4 regions of the Bacillus paranthracis genome follow, and region 4 is predicted to be linked to each of the others. Evidence: riboswitches for the same ligand, from Rfam matches in the RefSeq annotation. Region 4 holds a riboswitch; each other region holds the start of a gene.

What was found. A riboswitch is a leader RNA that binds a small molecule or an ion and turns the genes downstream of it on or off. The one in region 4 is predicted to bind S-adenosylmethionine.
Region 1: another riboswitch for S-adenosylmethionine. It lies ahead of NLJ82_RS26670 (bifunctional O-acetylhomoserine aminocarboxypropyltransferase/cysteine synthase); the one in region 4 lies ahead of NLJ82_RS04110 (sugar ABC transporter substrate-binding protein).
Region 2: another riboswitch for S-adenosylmethionine. It lies ahead of NLJ82_RS07375 (YezD family protein); the one in region 4 lies ahead of NLJ82_RS04110 (sugar ABC transporter substrate-binding protein).
Region 3: another riboswitch for S-adenosylmethionine. It lies ahead of NLJ82_RS15560 (hypothetical protein); the one in region 4 lies ahead of NLJ82_RS04110 (sugar ABC transporter substrate-binding protein).

Annotation. Positions count from the first base shown of each region.
Region 1 is NZ_CP101135.1:5,151,850-5,156,066, reverse strand. It holds gene NLJ82_RS26685 (FMN-dependent NADH-azoreductase) at 1-338, shown strand, start outside; gene NLJ82_RS26680 (transcriptional regulator YeiL) at 400-1,071, opposite strand; gene NLJ82_RS26675 (YjjG family noncanonical pyrimidine nucleotidase) at 1,178-1,873, shown strand; SAM riboswitch class I at 2,147-2,251, shown strand; gene NLJ82_RS26670 (bifunctional O-acetylhomoserine aminocarboxypropyltransferase/cysteine synthase) at 2,343-3,641, shown strand; gene metA (homoserine O-acetyltransferase MetA) at 3,625-4,217, shown strand, end outside.
Region 2 is NZ_CP101135.1:1,444,146-1,448,362, reverse strand. It holds gene sat (sulfate adenylyltransferase) at 1-749, opposite strand, end outside; gene NLJ82_RS07380 (phosphoadenylyl-sulfate reductase) at 788-1,492, opposite strand; gene NLJ82_RS07375 (YezD family protein) at 1,579-1,722, opposite strand; SAM riboswitch class I at 1,795-1,903, opposite strand; gene lysA (diaminopimelate decarboxylase) at 2,021-3,337, opposite strand; lysine riboswitch at 3,518-3,699, opposite strand; gene NLJ82_RS07365 (DUF3888 domain-containing protein) at 3,789-4,217, opposite strand, start outside.
Region 3 is NZ_CP101135.1:3,040,555-3,044,771, forward strand. It holds gene NLJ82_RS15540 (short-chain fatty acid transporter) at 1-843, shown strand, start outside; gene NLJ82_RS15545 (hypothetical protein) at 884-1,237, opposite strand; gene NLJ82_RS15550 (NAD(P)H-dependent oxidoreductase) at 1,234-1,809, opposite strand; gene NLJ82_RS15555 (SWIM zinc finger family protein) at 1,833-2,213, opposite strand; gene NLJ82_RS15560 (hypothetical protein) at 2,466-2,723, opposite strand; SAM riboswitch class I at 2,824-2,922, opposite strand; gene NLJ82_RS15565 (hypothetical protein) at 3,045-3,236, shown strand; gene NLJ82_RS15570 (YwiC-like family protein) at 3,269-3,991, opposite strand; gene NLJ82_RS15575 (ECF transporter S component) at 4,175-4,217, opposite strand, start outside.
Region 4 is NZ_CP101135.1:810,691-814,907, reverse strand. It holds gene NLJ82_RS04120 (SDR family oxidoreductase) at 1-278, opposite strand, end outside; gene NLJ82_RS04115 (NCS2 family permease) at 480-1,781, shown strand; SAM riboswitch class I at 1,874-1,979, shown strand; gene NLJ82_RS04110 (sugar ABC transporter substrate-binding protein) at 2,068-3,180, shown strand; gene NLJ82_RS04105 (sugar ABC transporter ATP-binding protein) at 3,177-4,217, shown strand, end outside.

The DNA of each region.
Region 1 (4,217 bases), 900 kb from region 4:
TCCCATTATGGAACTTAACGATTCCAGCAGTGTTACACACATATATTGATTATTTAAACCGTGCTGGTAAAACGTTTAAATATACGCCAGAAGGTCCAGTTGGTCTAATTGGAGATAAGAAGATTGCATTATTAAACGCGCGCGGCGGTGTATACTCTGAAGGTCCAGCAGCAGAAGTAGAAATGGCTGTTAAATATGTAGCAAGCATGATGGGCTTCTTCGGCGCAACAAACATGGAAACAGTAGTTATTGAAGGACATAACCAATTCCCAGATAAAGCAGAAGAAATCATTACAGCTGGTCTTGAAGAAGCAGCTAAAGTAGCAAGTAAATTTTAATTGAAAATAGAATCGTCACTCAAAAAAGTAGCATTAACAGATAAACGTTAATGCTACTTTTTTATATTTTAAGTTCGTCAGCTAGTTTTTCTAACTGAATTCGATCTTGTATGTAATAGGTTCTTCCATCTTTCTTTAAGTAATTTTGTTGGCAAAATTGGTTTAATACATATAAAAGGTGACGGTAGCTAACATTTAAGTATTCCGAAACCTCAGTATGTTTTTCTATATAACTGTTATTTTGTTCTGTTAATAGAATAAACGCCGCTAATCGATTTTCGAACGGATAACTATTATTTTTAGCATAACTTTCTGTTCGGGTAATGGTTTTCTCACCGATAAATTTGCATAGTTTCTGTAGAAAGGTAGCATCTTGTAACAAAAGATGCTGACAATCTTTAAGAGGAAGCGCTAAGCATATACAATCTTCCATTACTTCCACCGTTTTCGTAACAGATTCTACGCCAATTAATCCTAATTCCCCAATGAACGAAGGTGCCTGAATAAAGTTAATCAAGGAGACCTTTCCGTTTTTGTGACTCATATATATTTTTGCTTTCCCAGAAATTAAGTAATAAAGATAAGGAACATCGACCCCTTCATTACATATCTTTTCTCTCTTCTGAAAGGAATGTAGTTCAGCATACGGTAAGATATCAAAAGAAAAAAGAGTATGGAAATTGTAAGTTTGTATGTAATGAGAGATTTCTTCGCTATTTCTGCTGACTTTCATGTTTTCACCTCATGTTTAGTATGAGATATCTCCTATTATTTTTACAAGAAAGAATGATACGATTTACGTAAATTTGTTTTTGTAGAAAAGAGAGTGTGAAGGGCTTATGAAAAAATATAAAACATTATTATTCGATGTAGATGATACATTGTTGGATTTTCAAAAGGCAGAAAAATCGGCATTACGTATGCTTTTTGAAGAGAAAGGGATGTCTCTCACTAGCGAGATTGAAGCGCAATATAAAAAAATTAATAAAAGTCTTTGGACTGCTTTTGAAGAAGGTAAAATAAATCGTGATGAAGTTGTAAATACACGATTTTCAATTTTGTTTAAAGAATACGGGGAAGAAGTAGATGGGATATTATTCGAAAATAATTATCGCAGTTACTTAGAAGAAGGAAATCAGCTCATGGAAGGTGCCTTACAATTTATAAATCAAATTCAAAGTGAGTACGATTTATATATAGTGACAAACGGTATTTCTAAGACGCAAGATAAACGATTACGTAATGCAGGGTTACATGCCTTGTTTCAAGATATTTTCGTTTCTGAAGATACAGGTTATCAAAAGCCGATGAAAGAGTATTTTGATTATGTTTTTGAAAGGATTCCTAACTTTGTTCCTGAAGAAGGGCTCATTATTGGGGATTCATTAAGCGCTGATATGAAAGGTGGATATGTAGCGGGAATTGATACTTGTTGGTTTAATCCAGAAAGGAAATTAAATGATAGTGGGATTATACCGACATATGAAGTGCATAATTTTGAGGAGTTATATGCATTATTGAAGCAACATGTGTAATGAGAATAGGCAGTGGAACCTTTGTCCACACTGCCTATTTTTTTTATTTGTAGTTTCGTTATGTTTTGGAAGTGGAAATGCATTTCCGATAGTAGCTGCCCCAAGCATTGGTAATAGTAAATTAAGCGGAGGTTTTAAAAGGTCTTTTTCAAATGGATATAGAATATATTTCTTCTGTTATGTACATTAAGTTCTTTGTATTTAATTTAGAACATTCAGAAAAACTAATTGACATGAGGAAATTATTGCTATAAAATCAACGGTAATTGCATAGTCTTATCAAGAAAAGGTGGAGGGACAGGCCCGATGAAACCTTGGCAACAGCCGTATAACGGAATTGTGCCAAATCCTGCAGGTAATAACCCTGAGAGATAAGAAAGAGCCTTTAGAGCGTGTTTCAAACTGCTCCTTTCTTGTTTTCAGGAAAGGGGCAGTTTTTTATTTTGTATAAAAGAAAGGAGAATGAGAAATGGGAGAATCATGGGGGAAAGGAACGATTTGTGTGCAAGGTGGCTATACGCCAAAGAATGGTGAACCGCGTGTTTTACCGCTTTATCAAAGTACAACGTATAAATACGATACTTCAGATGATTTAGCAGCGCTATTTAATTTAGAGGCAGAAGGATATATCTACACGCGTATTGGAAATCCTACTTTAGCTGCATTTGAGCAAAAGTTAGCGGATTTAGAGGGTGGTGTAGGTGCTGTTGCAACGGCTTCTGGGCAAGCTGCTATTATGCTTGCTGTTTTAAATATTTGTAGTAGCGGAGACCACTTGCTTTGTTCTTCCACAGTTTATGGCGGGACGTTTAATTTATTTGGAGTGAGTTTGCGTAAACTTGGTATCGATGTTACATTCTTTAATCCGAATTTAACTGCTGATGAAATTGTGGCCCTTGCTAATGATAAGACGAAACTCGTTTATGCAGAATCGCTAGGAAATCCGGCGATGAACGTTTTAAATTTCAAAGAACTTTCAGATGCAGCGAAAGAGTTGGAAGTACCTTTTATCGTGGATAATACATTAGCAACTCCTTATTTATGCCAAGCATTTGAACATGGAGCAAATATTATCGTTCATTCTACGACAAAATATATTGATGGTCATGCAAGTTCGTTAGGTGGCATTGTAATTGACGGAGGGAACTTCGATTGGACAAACGGGAAATATCCTGAACTAGTTGAACCGGATCCAAGTTATCACGGCGTAAGTTACGTTCAAAATTTTGGTGCAGCAGCTTATATTGTGAAGGCACGTGTTCAATTATTAAGAGACTACGGAAACTGTATGAGCCCATTTAATGCGTATATTAGCAATATCGGCTTAGAAACATTGCATTTACGAATGGAGCGTCATAGTGAAAATGCTCTTGCAGTTGCTAAATGGCTTGCTGATCATGAACGTATTGAATGGGTGAACTATCCGGGATTAAATAGTAATGAAAATTACTCGTTAGCACAAAAGTATTTGAAAAAAGGTGCTAGTGGTGTTTTAACATTCGGCATTAAGGGAGGATTAGAAGCAGCAAAAGAATTTATTTCAAATGTAAAACTAGCAACTCTCGTAACGCATGTGGCTGATGCGCGAACTTGCGTTATACATCCTGCTAGTACAACGCATAGACAATTAAGTGCCGAAGATCAGCGCTTAGCTGGCGTCACATCAGATTTAATTCGTTTATCAGTTGGCATAGAAGATGTTTCGGATATTATTGCAGATTTAGAAGCAGCGCTAGTCGGAGGCAAACAACATGCCGATCATAATTGATAAAGATTTGCCAGCTCGCAAAGTGTTGCAGGAGGAAAATATTTTTGTAATGACAAAAGAGCGAGCAGAAACACAAGATATCCGGGCATTGAAAATTGCTATATTAAATTTAATGCCTACAAAGCAAGAAACAGAAGCGCAATTACTTCGTTTAATTGGAAATACACCGTTGCAATTAGATGTTCATTTACTTCATATGGAATCGCATTTGTCTCGTAATGTTGCACAGGAACATTTAACGAGTTTCTATAAAACATTCCGTGATATTGAGAATGAGAAATTTGATGGACTCATTATTACAGGAGCACCAGTTGAAACCCTTTCTTTTGAAGAGGTAGATTATTGGGAAGAGCTTAAACGTATTATGGAGTATTCAAAAACGAATGTAACATCTACGCTTCATATTTGCTGGGGGGCACAGGCTGGTTTGTATCATCATTATGGCGTTCCAAAGTATCCTCTTAAGGAAAAAATGTTTGGTGTATTTGAACATGAAGTCCGTGAGCAACATGTGAAACTGTTACAAGGTTTTGATGAATTGTTTTTCGCCCCGCATTCGCGTCATACAGAAGTACG
Region 2 (4,217 bases), 630 kb from region 4:
GCCGCAGGAAATACACTTAAAAAGACACGATCTTTCGGATAATAGTTTTGAAGTAATACTTCATAGCTTTCCATCCTTACATCAGCTGGAATATCATCCGACTTCGTTTCCCCAACGAGCGGATTTAAAAAGAGTCCATCTACAATTTCAAGAGCAGATTTTTGAATATATTCATGGGCACGATGCACCGGGTTCCTCGTTTGAAATCCTACTACTGTTTTCCAACCACGTTTTTTAAATTCTTCTCTCGTTTCAATTGGGTCTAAATGATAAGAAGGAAACGGATTATTTTCAAAGCGTTTCGTCAGTACAATAGCTCCTCCGACGTAAACGTTCGGTCTTTCGTATAATTTTTTCACTCCAGGATGAGCCTCATCCGTCGTTTTATACACTAGTAACGCTTCTTTTTCCTTATCAGGCACAAAAATATCTTCTATTTGAATGACACCATATACATTTCCACCGTTAACAAGTTTTACTTCCTCTCCAACTTTTAGCGTCTCTGCTACTTCTTCTGTTACTGGTAATGTAATGGGTATACTCCAAACGCTCCCATTAGCTAAACGAAGCGTTTCTACAACCGAATCATAATCTTTCTTTCCTAAAAAACCAGTAAGCGGGCTATATCCCCCTGTCGCTAATAGTTCTAAATCACTTAACGCAATGTTATCTAGCCCAATTTCTTTTTCAATTTGTAATACGTCATATGTCTCGTCTACACGGTTTACTAATTCGTTTACTGTACTCATGTTCTATATCCCCTCTTAGTTTTATTTCAAGATTCATCTTATTGATAATGAAGACCACATTCAGTTTTCACTTTCCCAGCCCATCTACCATCTCTTGAATCGCCACCCTCTCCTACAGGCAACGTACACTTCTCACACCCAATACTTGGATATCCAATATCATGTAATGGGTTATACGGCAAGCTATGCTTGTATACATATCGCCATACCTCTTTCCACGTCCAATGAATGAGCGGACAAACTTTAATAGATTGAAAGCGATGATCTTGATTTATAAACTTTGTATGCTTACGCGTTTCTGATTGTTCCCTCCTCAACCCCGATATCCACGCTTTTTCATTCGCTAATGATTCTTCTAATGGTAAAATTTTCCTAATATTACAACAAAGGTTAGGATTGCTTTCCCATAGCTTGTTACCATGCAAGTTGGCTTGTTCATCAAGTGTAAGTTTTGGCTGTTTTTCTATAATATTTAATGAAGGAAATCGTTCCCGCACTTTTTGAATTAATTCATACGTTTCTTGAAAATGTACGTTAGTATCTAAAAAAACAACTTTAGCAGATGGATTTACTTGGTTAATAAGATGCAGCAGTACCATCCCTTCCACTCCGAAGCTACATGCGTATACAATTTCACTTTTATATTCTTTATAAGCCCAACTTAATGCAGATAACGCGCCTTTCGTTTCATCTTCTTCTGAAAATGAAACATCATTTTCTTCCCACGTTTCATACGTCAACATGTTTTTTCCCCCTGTAAAAGCAAAAAGACGGTTTTAACCTAATAAAATAGGTTAAAACCGCCTCTAGTTTTTCTAGTCAGCGCTTTTTACTTTAAACGTACTTTTTCACTTCTCTCTAATTGAATGACTTTTCCATCTTGCACAACAATTGTAATTGAACCATATTTCATATCAGCAAGCATCGCTTCAATTTTCTCAGATACTTCCTCAAAATGTTCCCGTACACTCACGCGAACAGCCCCCCTTTTTATTCATAAAAAAAATCTTTCCCATTTCGAAAAGACTGTTCGGTAATATATTTTACCTTATCTTTCAAAATGGATTCCATTTTGCTGGATTTAGCACCTTGCTTTCTATAAGCAGGTTGCCGAGCTTCGCCGGGCCAGTTCCCTCCGCTTCTCTTGATAAGCTTTGTATTTGTATTTTATCATAATTCTGATTTTTTTCAATCCTAGTTTTCCGATATATTTTAATTATTTTATTTTACAAAAAAGGAATTGCCCATCCGAACAACTCCTTTTTCCTCATTTAAACAAGTTCTTTAATACGTATGCGATCGTTCCCAATAATATTTTCATATGTTTCGCGCTCTACAACAATTTGTGATGTACCGCCTTTCACGAAGACGACAGCTGGTCTACGAATCCGATTATAATTATTCGCCATCGAGTACCCGTATGCCCCTGTACAAGAAATCGCTAGTAAATCGGCAGAGGCAACTTTCGGTAAAGTAATATCCCAAATTAACATATCTCCACTCTCACAGCATTTCCCTGCAATCGAAACAACTTCCTCGTTCTCATCATTCCCTCGATTCGCTAACATCGCTTCATAACGAGCGTTATATAAAGCAGGTCTTAAATTATCAGTCATCCCACCATCCACTGATACATATTTCCGAATACCCGGAATGTCCTTCACAGATCCGACTGTATAAAGTGTCGTTCCAGCATCACCTACAATGCTACGACCTGGTTCAACCCATATTTCCGGTAGTGGATATTCACATACTGTAAATTGTTCTCTCACCGCACTTGTTACAGCTCGCACATATGTCTCAAGAGTTAATGGTGTATCTGATTCTGTATAGCGTATTCCGAATCCTCCGCCCACATTTAGCACTTTTACTACATAGTTTGTTCGCTCTCTCAATTCTTCTAAAAATTGATGAAGAACTTCAATCGCTCGCACAAAGCCAGCCGTTTCAAATATTTGTGATCCGATATGTGAATGAATTCCTAACACGTTATAATTTGATTTTTGTAAAGCAAGCTCAATTGCCTGCATCGCTTGACCATTTGACACGCCAAATCCAAATTTTGAATCATCTTGACCTGTTGTAATATATTCATGTGTGTGCGCCTCTACTCCGGGCGTTACACGAATTAATATGTTCACAAATTTCCCATGTTGCACTGCTAAATCATGCAAAATTTCTAATTCTAAGAAGTTATCTACGACAAAACAACCAATATTCGCCTGAAGAGCCATCACAATTTCTTCATCTGTTTTGTTATTGCCATGAAAATGAATGCGCGATGCAGGAAATCCTGCTTGTAGTGCAGTATATAATTCTCCTCCAGAAACAACATCTAATGACATATTCTCTTCACGAGCTACTCGGCACATCTCCATGCACAAGAACGCCTTGCTTGCATATGCTACTTGATAAGAGAACCCACTTTCTTTAAAAGCACGATGAAACGCGCGGCACTTTCCTCGAATTGACTCTTCATCGTATACATAAAGTGGTGTTCCATATTGTTTTGCTAGCTGCGTCGTGTCGCACCCTCCAATTTCTAAGTGTCCTTGCCCATTGATTCGGCTTGTGCCGTGTAAATACATTTGAATTCCTCCCTTATTTCCTCTAAAACTCATAACCCCAATCTTCTATTCATTGCAGCACGCTTTTAGATAGACAAAAAACGCGCGGAACAATGTTCACACGCGTTTCTTATTAGGAAAAATATATATTGAAAAAATAAACGAGTTGTTATCTCCTCAAAATAAGAAACCGCATCAACATCTCCAAATAGCTCTCCATAAAATAAATCTTATGACAGTACTACATTTATTCAATGCAGTCCCAATATATGAATAAGATGGTTATTCTTATATTTCGGCAATAGTCCCTTTCAACCTATGATCACAGATTCCATTAAATCTCCCATAGCTTACTCTTTCCTATCGCGGCCTCTACCTTTGAGAGTAGATGAGGTAAGTCTATTTAATTTTCAAACATCTAATTGTTGCTATTAACAATACCAAAGGACCATTTTATTTGTCAAACAATTTTTTATATTGCTTTTTGACAGTTTAGTTTCGTATCGTTTGGTAAGCGCTTTACTGAAACCTTTGTCACTTCCCATTCACCTTCTTCGTTATTAAATGTAATCGTTACCTTCTCAAATGGTGGCGCAATTTTCCCTGCAACACGTTCATACTTAGTCACTTCAATACTCGCTTGAAATAAATATGTACCGCTATACACTTTTTTTAAACTAATAATTTTCGGGCATTGATAAGGCTTCAAGCTCCCATATTGTTTTTCGATTGCTTTATTTATTTTCGGAAATAACACAGAATAAAGGGCATCTTCCATAAGAGGTGCATCATACTCTGCTACCGACACACTTGGTGAAGCAAAAAGTATAACACTACTGCATACTATAAAATATAATAATTTTCGCATTATAACCTCCGTATTGTTACACGATTCTTTCCG
Region 3 (4,217 bases), 2.2 Mb from region 4:
TTAATGAAAACGACAGCTGGAAGTATTAAAGAAGCGATTCCAATCACTGAAACGTTATTCTCACCATACGCTCTCGTTCCAGTTATTATCTTTCTTATTACGATGCCTCTCATTAATAAGGCGATGCATCCAGATGAAAAGCATACGATTACAGTGGATCCTAGCGTGTTTCATGAAGAAGCTGCGGCTCAAGAAGTAGGTAATAATACGTTCGCTGAGAAAATGGAAAATAGTATCATCATTACACTTTGCGTTGGATTGTTAGGTCTCATTTATATTTTCAATTACTTTTATACGAAAGGCTTTAACCTTACACTTGATATCGTTATTTTCATGCTATTAATTGCTGGACTTATTTTCCACCGTACTCCGATTCAATATATTCGTGCTTTTTCAGACTCTACGAAAAGTGCTTCTGGTATTTTACTTCAGTTTCCGTTTTATGCAGGAATTATGGGGATGATGATTGGAGCAAATAGTGAAGGACTTTCACTTGGAGGAGCTATTTCAAATTTCTTTATTAGCATTTCAAACGAAACGACTTTCCCGCTCTTTACTTTTTTAAGTGCTGGCATCGTTAATATTTTCGTTCCATCTGGAGGCGGTCAATGGGCTGTGCAAGCCCCCATTATGATTCCAGCTGGCGCTGAACTTGGTGTACCTGCTGCAAAAACAGCGATGGCCATTGCTTGGGGAGATGCTTGGACGAATTTAATTCAACCATTCTGGGCATTACCGGCATTAGCGATAGCAGGTTTAGGTGCTCGTGATATTATGGGATTTTGCGTTGTGAACTTACTATATGCAGGATTTATCATTAGTCTATGTTTCTTATTTATTTAAACGAAAAGCTAGTTTTATACTAGCTTTTTTACATAATAAATCATTTATTTCCCACGCAATTTATTATGGTCTTCCACTCTATCTCCGTAAGATGTAATGCCTCAAATGCAAAAAAATCTTCACATACTTTTTCAATCAGATGTGGATTTTCCCTCAAGAAGTTCCACTGTAAAGCTTTAGGAAGAAAATATGTATCATATTCTTTACTTCCCCTTACTACTTCATCAACTTCTCTTTCACAAATTCCTCTTATTAAGTAATCATTTCTTAACTCTATTTGAATTTGCCCAAATATTTCACTACATTTTTTCAATTGAAGCAAACATGTAATATACGTTCGAAAAAGTTCGTTATCATACCCACAACAGTTTATAATACGTTCCATTTCATTCATAATGTACGAGCCTTTTCTTCTATTTGTAATAACCACTTTTCCCGCTTCTCTCGTTTACTCGTTTTCACAGATTGAAAAACTGACCGTTTTATATCGCGAATGCCGCAAAAACGTAAGACACCTCTCTTCATTATAATCCAATCTGCTGATCGATATAATAGTGCGACGTACCATAACGGTGAATCTAGCGTATTAATCACCCACGCCTTCTTCCCTTTCAATAACCCTTTCGGCAGAGCACCTTCATATTTATAAGCAAATCCGGCAACGAAAATACGATCAATAAATCCTTTTAAAATAGCTGGCATCCCCCACCACCATATCGGATAGATGAATAGAAACATATCCGCTTCTTCTACTAATGTTCTGTACCGAGCTGTTTCTTCTTCATTTACTAAGTCACGTCTTTTCTTCTCTTCATTAAATACAAGGACTGGATCAAATTGCTCCTTATATAAATCAAGTACGGTAACTGAATGATTTGTTTCCTGTAGTCCTTTTTGCACATGATTTAAAATTGCCGCGTTAAAACTTGAAGGACTAGGATGAGCGTATACAATAAGTACATTCACTACAAAACAACTCCCTTTATAAGTTAAAGTTTCCCCTTCTTTAACATCTTCTCCACAATTTGCACGTTTTTTGAACTTTGTAACAACCGGTTTAATACTGTAAGTAACTCTTCTTTTTCTAAACCTTGCAATTTCGATTTAACCGTACTCTCACCAGCACTTTGAATATCAGCCGCCATATGTTTGCAAAGATTCTCATACGGACACTCGCAGCTACTTTTTGCAAAATCTTCAAGATCAATAATCACTTCATAGTCCCCTACATTTCCAGTAACGAAAGCAAATATTTTCTTGTCTTGTATTTCAACATCTTCTACATGTCCTTCTTCATAATATTCATACCCTTTATCCATAATGTACTTAGGAATCCATTTCGTTATATCATGTAACAAATAAGCGTACATAACAATCCCTCTTCCTTTAATTCCCTTTTGACTTCTAGAGCCACTGCATGTTATTCTAATAACTGTCAAATAGCAAGTCTATATGACAAAACGACTGACACCTATTCGGCGAAGGTGTCTCTTTTCATTTGCAGCCGATATGAAGTGCCTCTTTCAGGCATATTCAATCTTTGACACTACACACTCAACACCATTCCCTGTATCAGGCTGCTTAAGCAGTCTTTTACTCTACATACTTCAAAAAAAGAGAGCTTAGCTCCCTTTTCTCGCTTTATAAAATACCCCTTTTTCAGTATAGAGATATTCATCAGCTAATGTAATTTTCCCATCCAGTTTCAGTTCATCTAATAGTCTTGATAAATAAAATTGATGTAACATCTTTTTCGTGAATTTTCCTTCATGATGCGAAACGATATGTTCTTGAATATCTAACAATGATATCGGCTTATCTTGCTCTATCATATATTCATAAACTGTACTACGCAGTTTTACGTATTTTTCGAGTGTCACAGTAACGCGCAACCCCTTTCTTCTTAATATAAATTTTCGTAATCGGTTTTTTTGCAATAAAAAAACCTCTCCGATAAGAAGAAGTTACGTATATATCTTCGTCTTATCTCCCAGAACAAATTTGTTCTGCTGGAATTAGCACCTGCATCGCGGTTGCTGGGTTTCATCGGGCCAGTCCCTCCACCTCTCTGGATAAGAAAATATTCACTTAATTCTTACTATACGTAATTTCATTTCAATTGTCAAACAAATATAACAAATTATATTTTCTTCTTTACTGTTCATACTATACATATATGAATATGCAAGGAGGATTATGAAATGCACGAAAATGCCCGCGGATATGTACAAGATTCTTTTCAATCATTACAAGAAGCAAAACAATGTTTAGAAGCAGCATTACAGACTGTTGAAAAAGATTTTAATCGCGCTCGTATTGAACAATCTCTTTATGCAATCGAACAAGCTATTCAACGCTGCGACTACACCGTTCACATTTTAGAACAAGATTGAAAAAACTTCCCATCATAAGGTGGGAAGGTTTTTCAAATGGCATACTTCATAATTATTGCCGTTATGATTAAAAAATATACAGAATTCACAATTTCTAAAATCCCTACTTTTATAATAGAAATTTTTTTGCCATACAATATAATGGCTCGAATGACACTTGGTATAAAAATAAGAGAACACAACGGATTAATAGCAAATACGATGACCGTTAACATGATATGATAACCCCAAGATATATAACGATACTTCGGATTATTTTTCTCACGTATCATCGTTTTCACATAAAACGTACTTCCTAAAAAATATAAAAATGAAATAAGCGCAATAAATAATGCAGTTTTATCTATCAGTTTCATTGAAAAATAATAACTAACTAAACCACCTATACAGAAAACAATAATTGCACTAACGTCATTTAATAATGCTCTTTCATTTTTTTGACGAGCGTAATACATATTTACTATAAAGAATGGAATCATGACTATTACGAATAAAAGAATGCGCCATTCATATAATAGAGAAATCATCCCAAATACGAACGCAATCAAAAAATATACAATTGCTGCATGTAAATACTCTTTTTTTCTTTTTTGTTTTATGTACATAAGGAATGGATACGTAGCTAAATAGATAAAGAACCAAGCTATAAACAATGGAATATGATACATAGTAGGTTTTCCAAGTATGACACTTAATAGAAATGGTATAACAAGCATCGCCCATGCACCATGTTGCTTCGGAATAACTAACTTCATTAACTATACACCTCCCTTTTGAAAATAGTTCTCACCTACTATTATACAAATAATTTTATATAGTAACGGATATATATTGGACTATTTTTTGACAATAAAAAATGCTCCTTACAATATGTAAGAAGCATGAAAGAGGCAAACGAATATGTAAGTCGCGACCCTACCTTATATGAGTATGCTTTTCTATACCATGTTATGCTTATCCAATATGCCATATTTCTTTTTA
Region 4 (4,217 bases):
CCTTCTTTCTCAACATACTGCTTCGTCTCATTAGCATCTTCTTCCTCATCTAAATAAGCAATCGCAATATTTGCTCCCTCTTTCGCAAAAGCGATGGAAACAGCTCGTCCAATCCCACTATCTCCCCCTGTAATTAATACATTCTTTCCTTTTAACTTTTCGCTACCTTTATAATTTGGATCTTCAAACTGTGGTAGAGGATTCATTAATGATTCAATACCAGGTTGTTTATTTGGATGTTGCGCTGGCATTGTTACAAAGTTTTTTTGCTGCGGCATAATTTCTTTCAACTCCTTTTTCTTATAATGTGCATAATAAAAACTGAAATTCGCACATCATATTACGATTAATATTCGAATTTAAGACACAAAATATGAATTGTTGTAAACTTTTTATGCAAAACTATTGCAAAATAGATAAAAAACGAATATTATATATAACTGTTGTGAAAATTATTCGTAAACAGAAAGGATGTTTATATGTTTAACCTTTCAAAACATAAAACTTCTATTAAAACTGAAATTATGGCAGGTATTATTACCTTCTTAACAATGGCATATATCATTGTCGTAAACCCAGTTATCCTTGGGGATGCAGGTGTTCCATTTGAACAAGCATTTACAGCAACCATTATCGCTGCTGTTGTCGGAACATTATTTATGGCGATCTTTACAAACTTACCAATCGCAATTGCACCAGGTATGGGATTAAATGCTTACTTCTCTTACTCTGTTGTAAAGGCTCATGAAGGCATGACTTTCGCAATTGCATTCTCTGCTGTATTCGTAGCAGGTATGATTTTAATTTTGTTATCATTCACATCTTTCCGTACAAAATTAATGGAAGCAATTCCTGAAAACTTAAAACATGCAATTACTGCTGGTATCGGTCTTTTCATCGCCTTTATCGGTTTACGTTTAACAGGTATCGTTACAAAAAATGAAGCAAACTTAGTTGGACTTGGTGATCTTCACTCTGCTCCAGTACTACTAGCATTAGCTGGACTTGGAATTACGATTGTTCTTATGTCTTTAAATGTAAATGGCGCACTATTTATCGGTATGTTATTAACTGGTATTATCGCTTTCTTCACGGGACAATTATCATTCTCAAACGGTGTTACATCAATGCCTGGATTACCAGAAGGAATTATCGTTTCAAATCCAATTACTGCTATATCTGACGTAATTAACTACGGATTATACGGCGTTGTATTCTCATTCTTCCTTGTTACATTATTCGATACAACAGGTACATTACTTGGCGTTGCTCAACAAGGTGGATTTATGAAAGATGGAAAACTTCCAAAAGCTGGACGAGCTCTTCTATCTGACTCATTCTCAGCAACAATCGGTTCTATGTTCGGAACAACACCATCAACAGCTTACATTGAATCTTCTGCTGGTGTTGCAGCTGGTGGTCGTACTGGTTTAACAACTGTTACAGTAGCTGTTCTATTCGCTCTAGCAGCATTCTTCGGACCATTAGTAAGTGCCGTTTCTGGTGTATCAGCTATTACTGCACCATCATTAATTATCGTTGGTAGTCTTATGATGGGTTCAGTTCGCCACATCGATTGGGACGCATTTGATGAAGCATTCCCAGCATTCTTAGTAATCTTAAGCATGCCACTTACATCAAGTATCGCAACAGGTATTGCACTTGGATTTATTTCATATCCACTTATGAAAGTGGCAAAAGGTAAATTCCGAGCTGTTCACCCACTTGTATATGTATTTGGAATTTTGTTTGCTTATCAATTGATATTCTTACCACATTAAAAACCCTCTTTCTGAGGGTTTTTTTATTTACAAAAAAACATTTGACAACCATACAGAATCATGGAATAATTCGAAATAGTTAAATATTCGATGTCTTATCAAGAGCAGGTGGAGGGATGAGCCCTACGAAGCCCGGCAACCGACCCATTTATGGGCACGGTGCTAATTCTTACAACACATTGTGTTGAAAGATAAGAGTAATATGATAAGACGTCTTTTCTATATGAAAAGGCGTTTTTTATTTTCACTCCCTCCTCTCTCTTCTTAGTTTAGGAGGGATTTTTTTATGAAAAAACTATGTTCCATCTTACTTATTTTTCTCTTATTTACATTAACAGCTTGTACAAATGAACAAGATGCTATCTCTTCACAAAAGCAACAAACTGTGAAGCAGGCAACTACAATGGTAGAAAAACAATTACAAACAGAAGTTCCAATCCAAATGAAGAAGCCATTAAAAATCGCATTAATTATGCAAATGTCCATCGGAACTTTTTCCTCTCAATATATTGAGGGCGTCAAAAAACAAGTTGAGCTATTTGGCGGCAGTGTACAAGTCTACAATTCTGATAATGATTTAGCAAAAATGGCTGCAAATTTAGATACTGCTATTAATTCAAAAGTGGATGGTATTTTAATTGATCATGGCCGTTCTGAAGCACTAAAACCCGGAGTAGAAAAAGCATTACAGGCGAACATTCCCGTAGTTGCGTTCGATAACGATCTACGCTTGCCAGGTGTGACAATTATCGATCAAGATGACTATAGTCTTGCTTGGAAATCTTTAAAAACGTTAGCGGAAGATTTGAATGGAGAAGGAAATATCGCAGTTGTATGGGTTGGCGGATTTGCTCCAATGGAACGCCGCAATGTTATCATTGATGCCTTTTATAAACGGTATCCAAATATAAAAGAAGTTGCAAGGTTCGGTACTGCTAGTAATAACACACCGCTTGATACACAAACACAAGTAGAAGCTTTACTAAAGAAATATCCGAAAAAAGGCGATTTACAAGCTATTTTCGCTTCGTGGGATGAGTTTGCTAAAGGGGCTGTTAAAGCACTTGAACAAGCTGGTCGTACAGATATAAAAGTATATGGCATTGACTTAAGTAATGAAGATTTACAACTCATGCAAAAAGAAAACTCACCTTGGACTGCTACAGCTGCAACTGACCCAGCTGAAGTAGGTAAGGTTCAAGTACGATTTTTATACAAAAAAATTGCTGGTGAACAAACGCCAGATATTTATTCACTAGAACCTTATTTAGTAAAGAAAAATAGTTTACCGAAAGAAAATATAACAATGGATCATTTATCAAAATATATAAATGGTTGGGGAGACTCAAAAGATGCATATTCCCCTTGGATGAAAAAATTAGAGAAGGAGAAAAAATGATGACGTTCTCTCTTCAAAACATTACACATTCTTATCATATCGCTACACCTGTTCTAGAAGATGTTTCTATTCATATTCAAAAAGGAAAAGTGCACGCTTTACTAGGCATGAACGGTGCCGGAAAAAGTACTTTACTAAAAATAGCAACTGGTGAAATTCAACCAGTTGCTGGCGATATAAAAATTGATAATCAGTCTGTTTCCTTTACTTCACCTCGAGATGCAAAAAAGCATGGTATTTCTTTCGTAACACAAGAAGTAGATCACGGACTTATTCCCGGATTATCTGTATTAGAAAATGTACTAATCGATCATTTAGCAATGCAAAATAAAATACTATTTTCAAAGTCCAAATTAGTCGCACTTGCTAAACAACATTTGCAAACTGTACAGGTAAATTTAAATATTTCGGAAGATGTTTCAAACTGCTCATTACATGAAAAACAATTACTCCTTATCGCAAGAGCTTTATCTAACAATACAAATTATCTTTTATTAGATGAACCTACTTCTTCTCTTGGACCAAAAGAGGTTGAAACCTTTGGGAAACTATTAAAAGATTTAACAGCAAAAGGTATTGGCATTATCTTAATTTCTCATCGTTTATCCGAGATTCGAAATTTCGCAGATGATGTAACTGTATTACACAATGGGAAGGTTTCCCTTTCTGAAGCTATTACAAAGATTACAGATCAGCAAATTGTGGAAGCAATGACTGGAAAACAACTTACACTCCCTATTAATACAGCACCAAAACGCGGGAGCAAAGAATTATTTAAAGTACAAGAGCTTCAATTACGCGAAGATCATTCTCCCCTTTCTCTTACAATACGAAAAGGAGAAACTGTTGTGGTATACGGATTAATTGGAAGCGGCAAAACAACACTTGCTGAAACGTTATTTGGTGCTCGTCATACTTATCACGCTGAAATAGATGGTCAAACAATAAAAATCAAAACACCGCGAGATGCAATTAAAGCGAAAATTGCACTTGTACCCGAAGAAAGAAGAAAACAAGGCGTGTTTCTTACAGAAAAT